3 regions of the Vibrio sp. J502 genome follow, and region 2 is predicted to be linked to each of the others. Evidence: predicted binding sites of a transcription regulator. Region 2 holds the regulator's gene; each other region holds the start of a gene.
What was found. The regulator CRP, encoded in region 2, controls carbon source genes, mostly activating them, when cyclic AMP is high. The targets are predictions, from matches to a motif close to TGTGANNNNNNTCACA.

Region 1 (3,285 bases), 490 kb from region 2:
TGGCGGGTAAATTAGCGCACTTTATTCAGCAAGTGAGCCATTACCGCGAGCAGTTAGCGCAAACCCAAAGCGTGGACGAGTGGCGCCGCTTGCTCGGTGAGATGCTTGGCGATTTTTTCAAGGTTGAGCTGGAAGGGGAGCTCGCACTCAAGTCGATTCGCGACACCTTGTCGCAGTTAAAAGATCAACTGGCCGAGGCCGGTTATGAGCAAGCACTTGCGCCAAGTATTATTACTCAATATTTGCAAAACAAATTGTCAGGTACGCGCATCAGCCAGCGTTTTCTGGCGGGACAAGTCAATTTCTGTACTTTAATGCCAATGCGTTCCATCCCTTTTAAAACCGTTTGTTTACTAGGAATGAACGATGGCGTTTACCCGCGCACTATGCCAGCCGAAGGGTTTGATTTGATGAACGGTCGCACCCGCGCTGGCGATCGCTCGCGGCGTGATGATGACCGCTATTTGTTCTTAGAAGCGATGCTCTCGGCGCAGCAAACCTTGTACATCAGCTACGTTGGACGCTCAATTCAAGATAATACCGAACGCGTTCCTTCAGTGTTGGTCTCTGAGCTTTTAGAGTATTGCCAACAAAATTACTGTTTGGTCGGGGATGAAGCGCTTGGCAGCGATCAATCGGCCAAAAATTTAGCCTGTGCTTTAACGACCACTCACGCCATGGTGCCTTTTAGCCCTAATGCTTTTTTGAGTAAAACCGGTAGCTATGCCAAAGAGTGGCTACCTGCCGCCAGTCGGCAAGGGCGAGCCAGTGGTGAGTTTAATCTCGCCCTGAGCGATTATTTACAAGGGGCGAGCTTTCCTGTCAGTTTAGATCTGGTTGAGCTGCAACGGTTTTGGCGTTTGCCTGTGCAATATTTCTTTAACCGTCGCCTTAAAGTGACGTTCGAGCCTCCGTTACCGGTAATGGAAGATGATGAACCCTTTGCCTTAAATGGCTTAGAGAGCTACCAGTTACGCGATGAACTGCTAGAGTTGCTGCTTGATCAACCTAATTCACCGCATGCCCTTGAGAGATTCATTGACCAGCAGCGCGCGCAAGGAAAGTTACCGATTGGTGCTTTTGGATCCTTGGAATTTGAAACTAATCGCGTGCAAGCACAAGAATTGGCGCAAAGAATCGCTTTCTTATGCCATTCGCCACTTGATGACCAAGAGATCGATCTGCGATTTGAATTGTTTGGTGAAGGCAAAAACGTACAACTGACGGGGTGGCTGACTAAGCGCTATCAATCCGGTTTAGTGCGCTACCGCAGTGGTTCGATTCGCGCGCAGGACTATTTAGCCGCGTGGATTGATCATCTCTCACTAGCGGCGATGGGCGAAAGTCAACCTACTCATTTGATGGGCTACGATCGTAAAGAAGGTGTGCAGCATTTTATTTATCCGCCCATGCCCGATACCAAACAAGCCAAAGCGTTGCTCGCAGAACTGGTGGGTTTGTTTTATCAAGGTATGACAGCGCCGCTCGCTTACTTTCCAAAAACCGCGTTAGCCTGTGTGGAAGCTGGCTTCAGCCGTGGTCAATGGGTTGATGATCGCGATAAATCGCTCAAGAAAATGGCCGATAGCTTTAATGAAAGTTACATGAGCCACGGTGAAGGAAGCAATGTTTACATCGCGCGGATTTGGCCGCAGTGGAATGAAGCCTTAGCTGAGCAGGTGCGTTTATTGGCCACGTTGGTGATGCAAGGACCACGATTGTGGGTTCAAGTGGCGCAGGATGTTTAGCGATGGATAACTGCTTGGAAAGTAAAGTGGCCGCCAGTCAATCATTATTGTGTAGGGCGTTTTCTGTACGGCCACAGGTCAGAGCGACCATGATTTGGTTGGTTCGCATCATCGTGAGATTGACGAAACACGTGGCGCGGATAGTAAAGGCTGCCCGTTTGGCGAACCGTGAGAAAGATCTCACAACGTCTTAATTTATAAACTTATTTTGATTATTCATACCATTATTCAAGCGCGATCACATTCGCTTGCGTATTCAAAGGCTAACTGTTTATGAGTATGACCCCGGCTACGGTCACAACACCATTAAATACCCTTACGTTCCCGCTGCACGGTGCAAGGCTTATCGAAGCGTCGGCGGGCACAGGTAAAACCTTCACCATTGCAGGTTTGTATTTGCGCCTGTTACTTGGGCATGGTGATGCAAAGTCACGTCATCAAGTGCCACTGACGGTCGATCAAATTCTAGTGGTTACTTTTACTGAAGCTGCCACTGCTGAGCTTCGCGACCGTATTCGGCGGCGCATTCATGAGGCGCGTATCGCTTTTTCGCGCGGTTTCAGTGATGACCCTGTTATCAAACCGCTACTTGAGCAAACCCGTCATCACAAGCAAGCGGCGCAAATATTACTGCAAGCGGAACGGCAGATGGATGAAGCGGCAGTCTATACCATTCACGGTTTTTGCCAGCGTATGCTCACCCAAAATGCGTTTGAATCGGGAAGCCGTTTTAATAACGAATTTGTGACCGATGAAAGTCATCTAAAAGCGCAAGTGGTCGCGGATTATTGGCGTCGTCAGTTCTATCCGTTGTCGATTCAGCTTGCTGCGGAAGTGCGCCGTTTATGGTCATCACCAGCGGCGCTGCTTGAAAAAATCAGTGGCTATTTAACTGGCTCGGCGCTAACGCTCTCTGTTGAAGCGATGAGTGGCGATTTAAGCGCGCTTTATCAATCGTGCCTGTCACGCATAGAGTCGTTAAAAAAGCAGTGGCTTGATTCATGCGATGATTTACCGCCGTGCATTGAAGCTTCAGATTTGCATGCAGCAACCAAGAAAGCGTTACTGAAACGGCTAGAAGGGTTAGCGTTGTGGGCAAGCAACCCACAGCATGAATTGAACCTACCGAGTGAATTACAAGAGTTTGCACAAAGCGCGTTGGAAGCTAAGTCGAAAAAAGGTCAACCCCCGCAACATGCGCTGTTCACGACCATTGAGCTCTTTTTGCAACAACCCATCAGCTTAGAAGCGCCGCTGCTGGCGCACGCTATTACTCATTGCCGAGCCATGCTTGCCAAAGCGAAAGCACAAAAGCAGTGGTTATCGTTTGATGATTTGCTCACTCAGCTTTCTGCCGCGATAGATAATGATGAGCTGGGCATACTGACTGAGCGGATTCGCAGCCTTTACCCCGTTGCGATGATCGATGAATTCCAAGATACCGATCCGCTGCAATACAGTATTTTTAGCCGCATTTATCTGCCTAAGGCTGAATGCGGTTTGTTTATGATTGGCGACCCAAAACAAGCGATTTACG
Region 2 (3,285 bases):
AGGGAATGAAGGTGATCTGTTACTTGAAAAGCTGGTCAGTGCCACTCAAAAATTGCGTATTGATCATCCCTTTGCTGAGCCAGCACCTTTTATGGGGCCACAAATATCACAAGCGGCGGCGCAGTTCATTCTTGCTGCTCAGGATAATTTACGCACCTTAGGTGGCGTCAGCTTGCTGGCCGCGACACCTTTGCAGGCGGCGTTTGTCACTCCGGGCATTATTGATGTCACCGCAGTTAGTCAATTGCCTGATGAAGAGTATTTCGGGCCATTGTTACAAGTCGTGCGTTACCAAAGCTTAGATCGAGCGGTGCAACTGGCTAATGAAACTCGCTTTGGTTTATCGGCAGGCTTAGTGTCGACCAATGATGCCGAATGGGATTACTTTGTCGATCATATCCGCGCTGGCATTGTAAATCGTAATCGACAATTAACCGGAGCCAGTGGTGATGCACCGTTTGGTGGGCCGGGAGCATCGGGAAATTTAAGACCAAGCGCCTATTACGCGGCCGATTACTGCGCATACCCAATGGCATCAATGGAAGGTTGTTCGACTGAACTGCCTGCCACGCTCAGCCCAGGGGTTGAGCTATAGCAGTAAACTTTATCTAAAACCCCATGCCTACTAGCATGGTTTAAACCGAGCACAGACAAGGAGGCGTTATGACGCCAACCGTTTTATTTCAATCATTATGGAATGACTACATTCAGCGCCTTTGCCCTTCTGCCGACAAAGTCCATCACTTGCTTCAAGAAGACGAAGCCTTGATTAATGACCATATTGCGTTGCGAACCTTCAATGTTGCGCCATTAGGTATTGAAACGCTGGCTAAGCCTTTTCTTGCCTTAGGCTACCTTGCCTGTGGTGATTATGTGTTTGAAAGTAAGAAGCTGGTAGCGAAGCACTATGAACACCCTGATCCGACCCAGCCTAAAGTATTCATAAGCGAGCTGAAAGTGGAAGAGTGCTCACCTGTGCTCCAAGCCATTGTGGAGAAACTGCTACATCAAGTCGATAGCAATAAATTAAACAGCAGTGACTTTTTATATGGCGGTCGCCTGTGGCAACTAAGCTACAGCGATTATTTGCAGCTTGCCAACGAAAGTGAATACGCCGCTTGGTTGGCGGCGCATGGTTATGGCGCAAACCATTTCACTGTTAGTGTTAATCAACTGCAGGCGTTTAATGAAGTGAAAGTGGTCAATGATCATCTACGCCAAGCGGGTTTTACCATCAATGAAAATGGTGGAGAAGTGAAAGGTACACCTGATGTGCTGCTTGAGCAGTCGTCGACCATGGCCGATAAAGTATCAGTGCAATTTACGGAAGGGGTGGAGGTGATTCCCGGTGGATTCTATGAATTTGCCAAACGCTATCCAATGGCCAACGGTGAACTCTATAGCGGTTTTGTGGCGGCCTCTGCAGATAAAATATTTGAAAGCACAGACATGCAATAGCCTCTCATCTTTTTACTTTCGTACTGAAATATCGCCAAAGAAAAAGCCACCTGAGTTCCCCAAGGTGGCTTTATGCATTCAATCTCAATCATTTTGATTGAAATTAACGAGTTCCGTACACCACGATAGTTTTACCGTGGGCAGAAATTAAATTCTGCTCTTCGAGCATCTTCAAAATACGTCCCACAGTTTCACGAGAACAGCCTACAATTTGGCCGATCTCTTGACGGGTGATTTTGATTTGCATGCCATCTGGGTGCGTCATTGCATCAGGTTGTTTCGCTAGGTTGAGTAGCGTTTGTGCAATACGACCCGTCACGTCTAGGAAGGCTAAATCGCCTACTTTTTGACTGGTGACTTGCAGGCGTCGAGAAATTTGTGCAGACAGACGCATTAAGATGTCTGGGTTCACTTGGATAAGCTGACGGAATTTCTTAAATGAAATTTCCGCAACTTCACAAGGAGATTTTGCACGAACCCAAGCAGTACGCTCTTGGTCTTCTTCGAATAGACCAAGCTCACCGATAAAGTCACCTTGGTTGAGGTAAGAGAGGATCATCTCTTTACCTTCTTCGTCTTTAATCAATACCGCTACCGAGCCTTTGACGATGTAGTACAGCGTCTCTGCTTTTTCGCCCGCATGAATCAACGTGCTTTTCGATGGGTATTTATGAATATGACAGTGTGAAAGAAACCACTCTAGTGTTGGATCGGTTTGAGGTTTACCTAGAACCATAATATCTCACTTCCTCTGCAGGGTACGCTTGCCGCTTTCCATATTGTAGCTAAGCCTAAAATAAGCTTACTAGGATAAGAGCACTTTCCAAATGCTGCAAGCTAACTTGTGTTTCGGTTAAGGATAGTATCCTTTTTCAGAAACGATTTCTTGATTTTAATCGTGTCAGTGGCATGATTTTTTACGCAAAACTGTGCACATGATCACGGTATGAAAAGTAACCGTCAACTTGTCCGATCACTTAGCCAATTTTACCTGTTTCAATCAATTGCTGCAGGATCGGTCTGACGATCAATTCCATCGCAAAACTCATCTTGCCACCCGGTACCACAATGGTGTTGTGGCGCGACATAAAAGAGCCATCAATCATGGCGAGCAGATAGGGGAAATCAACATTCTTTATACCGCGCAGGCGTATCACGACGAAGCTTTCATCCAAACTAGGGATGCCCTTGGCGTTAAGTGGGTTTGAAGTATCAACCGTCGGTACCCGTTGGAAGTTGATGTGAGTTCGCGAGAATTGGGGGGTGATGTAATTGAGGTAATCGTCCATTGAACGGACGATGGAATCCATCACCGCTTCACGTGAATGGCCTCTATCACGTGTATCACGCACGTATTTTTGTATCCACTCAAGGTTAACGATTGGCACCATGCCTATCAAAAAATCGACATGCTGCGCGACGTTTACATCGCCATCGACTACACCGCCATGCAGACCTTCGTAAAACATCACATCCGAGTTTTCTGGTAAATCTTGCCAAGGTGTAAAGGTGCCGGGCATTTGATTGTAGGGCACAGCTTCGTCAAAAGAGTGCAGATAACGACGAACTTGGCCTGTGCCTAATTTCCCATATTGGCGGAAAAATTCTTCCAATGCAGGAAAATCATTGGCTTGTGGACCAAAGTAGCTGATGTGCTTCCCTTGTTCGCGCGATTTACGAATTTCCACATCCATTTCTGGCCGGGTAAAGCGGTGGAAGCTATCCCCTTCAACCCATGCTGGTTTAATGTTCATCATATTGAACATTTTGCGAAAGGCTTCTGAGGTCGTAGTTGTACCGGCACCGGACGAGCCGGTGACAGCGATA
Region 3 (3,285 bases), 720 kb from region 2:
ATCAAGAAGACTACGCTGAATACTTCTGTGACGCGATGGGTACAGTGCGTGACATTATCGAAAGCAAAGGTGCAACGATTATTGGCCACTGGCCAACTGAAGGTTATGAATTCGAAGCCTCTAAAGCCTTGGTTGCGGGTGACAATAGCCACTTTATTGGTTTATGCATCGATGAAGATCGTCAACCAGAGCTGACTGAACAGCGCGTCAGCACATGGGTTAAGCAGATTTATGAAGAGATGTGTTTAGCCGAACTTGAAGGCTAATCTCTTAAACATAAAAGATCCCCTTGCGAGGGGATTTTTTATTGACCCGTATACAACAGCACTCTTTTCTTTACCAAAGTAGACGGCCGATAAATGGAGCAAGCAACACAGTGACCATACCCGCAATCATCATCACCACACTCGACACTACCCCTTCAGCATTGCCAATTTGATACGCTTTTGCCGTTCCTGCACCGTGCGCGGAAGCGCCAAGACTGGCTCCTTTACCAAGCCCAGAGCGAATGGATAATAACGCTAACACCACTTCACCTACCGCCATGCCTATCACCCCAGTAAGTACCACAAACAGAGCAGTCAGATCACTTTGCCCACCAATTGACTTCGTCGCCTCAACAGCAAAAGGCGTGGTAATCGAGCGCATCGCTAAACTGCGCTGAAGCATATCGGGTAATTCAAACCAACGAGCCAACAAAACCGTGCTCCCCACAGAAACCACAACCGATACGATCACTCCCACGGATAGAGAGAGCCAGTGGCGCTTGATCAACAATCGGTTGTCATAGACCGGAATAGCAAAAGCCACTGTCGCCGGACCAAGTAGCCACAATAACCAATGAGATTCTGCCATATAGGTTTGGTAAGGGATGTGAAAGATCATCACAACAGCCACTAACAATATAGGGGCCAATAGCAGCGGCATTAAGAAAATAGAACGTTTACGTTGATAAAGGCACTTGCTGCCATAGTAAAAAGCCAAGGTTAGCAGCAAGCAAAATACACCAAGCAGCGTTGAGGTAAGTAGTGAGCTCATGATGAACGCTCCACTTTGGTTAGGCGTATTGCCCGGTTGCTTTTTCTACGCGCTAATATCAGCTCTAAACGATACATTTTATCAACGGTCCAAGCAGTAATAGCAATGACCATGATGGTACTAATGACAAGTACCGCCATAATTCGTAACCCTTGCTGTTGCATTAACTCTTGATAGTTAACGACCGCAATGACCGCTGGTACAAAGAACAACAGCATTTCCGCCAATAACCAAGTTGCTCCCTTGCGCAGCCAATCAACTTTTACAACTCGCATAATCACTAAAGTTAACAGCAATAGCATGCCCGTTAAATTTGCTGGTAAAGGAATATGAAAAGTGCTGACTAGAAAATCCGCCAAAAACCAGATCATTGATAGCGCAACAACTTGTACCACTGTTTGCAGATTGTTTTTTACTCTTTGGCTGTTTCTTATTCTTTGCATGATGAGACTAATGCCGTTTTGTGAAATTAGTCACATTATATTAAGCCATAAAACCATCGTAAAATGACTTTTTATTATCATTTTCATGCCAAAATGGAATGATAAAAGGAGATATTATGGATATTAAAGCACTGCGCTATTTTGTTGAATTGGTCAATCAACAAAGCTTTACCCGCGCATCCGAGCAACTGTTCGTTACCCAGCCCACCATCAGTAAGATGATCCGCAGTTTAGAGCAGGAAATTGAACAGCCACTACTACATCGTGAAGGTCGACGTTTCTGGCTTACCGATGCAGGAGAGGTTGTCTATCAAAGAGCGCTAGAGATCTTAGCGCAGATGTCTCAGTTAGAAGCCGAGCTGGTCGATCTCAATCAGGTAAAGCGGGGACAACTGCATCTCGGAATTCCACCAATGGTTGGACACCTTTACGCAGGTCTGATCCGCCAATACCGTCAAACCTACCCTCATGTAGAGCTCACCATCGTTGAGTATGGCGGACGTAAAATAGAGCAAGCTATCCTCAATGGCGAAATTGACGTAGCCGTCACCATGCTTTCGCCTCATCCGATTGATAATCTGCGGTCACTCTCCTTAGACAGTTACCCCATTTGCGCCGTACTCCCTGATACATCCCCTTGGAAGCAGCAAGAAGCTATCGGTTGGGAGCAACTACAAAATGAGCCATTTTACCTCTATACCCATGATTTTACGCTGAGTGACTACATCCACTCATTCTGCCTACAACACGGATTTACACCACAAGTTGCAGCGCGCAGTAGCCAATGGGATTTTTTAGTCGCGTTGGTCAAAAGTGGCGTAGGCGTTGCCTTTCTACCCGAACCACTTTGTCGACGAATTCAAGGAGAAGGCGTCTTAGTCAAACCGATGACACCCAGTATTGATTGGCACTTAGGATTAATATGGCACGCGGAACGGTACGTTTCTCGCACCGCCGAAGCTTGGATTGAGCTGTGCCAAATGCAGAACGAACAGCCTTAGCGATCACAAAAAGTAACCATTTTGTCTGCATCACTCTCTTCTCTATATTTAGGTTTTTTGCGCACGTACAATTTACGTTGCACTTCAGAGACCACTTCGCCTTTGGCATCCTTAACATGGATAACAAATTCCGGAAAGCATTTATCCCCATTGGCCGTGCTCACTAAGATTGAATCCAGTTGGTCTTGCGTTATCAGAAACTCCGCATACAAATCAGAATGGCCCGGTTTGATAAAGTTGATGCTGGCCTCTTTGTCCCATACGTAATATTGCTCACCCAAAATCCCCATTAACATCAACGAGTAAACAGGGTCAGTAAGAGAGAAAATGCTGCCACCATACTGAGTGCGATTGGCATTTTTGTTCCACCACCGCAGCTTTAGGCGCATTTTCACCTGACGGAAGTCGCTACTAATTTCATCAATGTGGATACCAGCTCCCCAAAAAGGAGGCCAGCTATTTAACGCCCACTTAACAATATTTGGCTTATAAAATCTTGCTAAAGAGTGATTCATTCCGTGCTCACCTTTTAAACCTATCGACTCAATCACTAATAAATGTTACGCAATTGTAACTGGTAAGAGCTGTTATATCAGTGATATTGCGCGGCTTTGTGACAAATATAAAGTAACCCTTTGAACTTCGTGGTTTATTGTTAGCAGTGACTCCCCTATAATGATCGCAATTATGAATTCTGTTAACTGCTGCAGATCATCAACAGGAAAGTGTATGTCAGATAATAACCAAGCGCTCAAGGATGCAGGTCTTAAAGTTACCCTTCCTAGGCTAAAAATTTTAGAAGT

Region 1: recB (exodeoxyribonuclease V subunit beta) is a predicted target of CRP. The motif match lies at 1,916-1,931, and genes of this name have one in related genera.
Region 3: N5E84_RS02780 (CidA/LrgA family protein) is a predicted target of CRP. The motif match lies at 1,501-1,516, and genes of this name have one in related genera.

Annotation. Positions count from the first base shown of each region.
Region 1 is NZ_CP104554.1:320,272-323,556, forward strand. Features, by position in the region: gene recC (exodeoxyribonuclease V subunit gamma) at 1-1,748, shown strand, start outside; gene recB (exodeoxyribonuclease V subunit beta) at 2,022-3,285, shown strand, end outside.
Region 2 is NZ_CP104554.1:3,197,931-3,201,215, forward strand. Features, by position in the region: gene astD (succinylglutamate-semialdehyde dehydrogenase) at 1-595, shown strand, start outside; gene N5E84_RS14895 (DUF1338 domain-containing protein) at 664-1,458, shown strand; gene crp (cAMP-activated global transcriptional regulator CRP) at 1,562-2,194, opposite strand; gene N5E84_RS14905 (phosphoribulokinase) at 2,436-3,285, opposite strand, start outside.
Region 3 is NZ_CP104554.1:551,004-554,288, reverse strand. Features, by position in the region: gene fldA (flavodoxin FldA) at 1-266, shown strand, start outside; gene N5E84_RS02785 (LrgB family protein) at 337-1,038, opposite strand; gene N5E84_RS02780 (CidA/LrgA family protein) at 1,035-1,481, opposite strand; gene N5E84_RS02775 (LysR family transcriptional regulator) at 1,598-2,482, shown strand; gene N5E84_RS02770 (DUF4442 domain-containing protein) at 2,479-2,997, opposite strand; gene fcrX (ferric iron uptake transcriptional regulator FcrX) at 3,212-3,285, shown strand, end outside.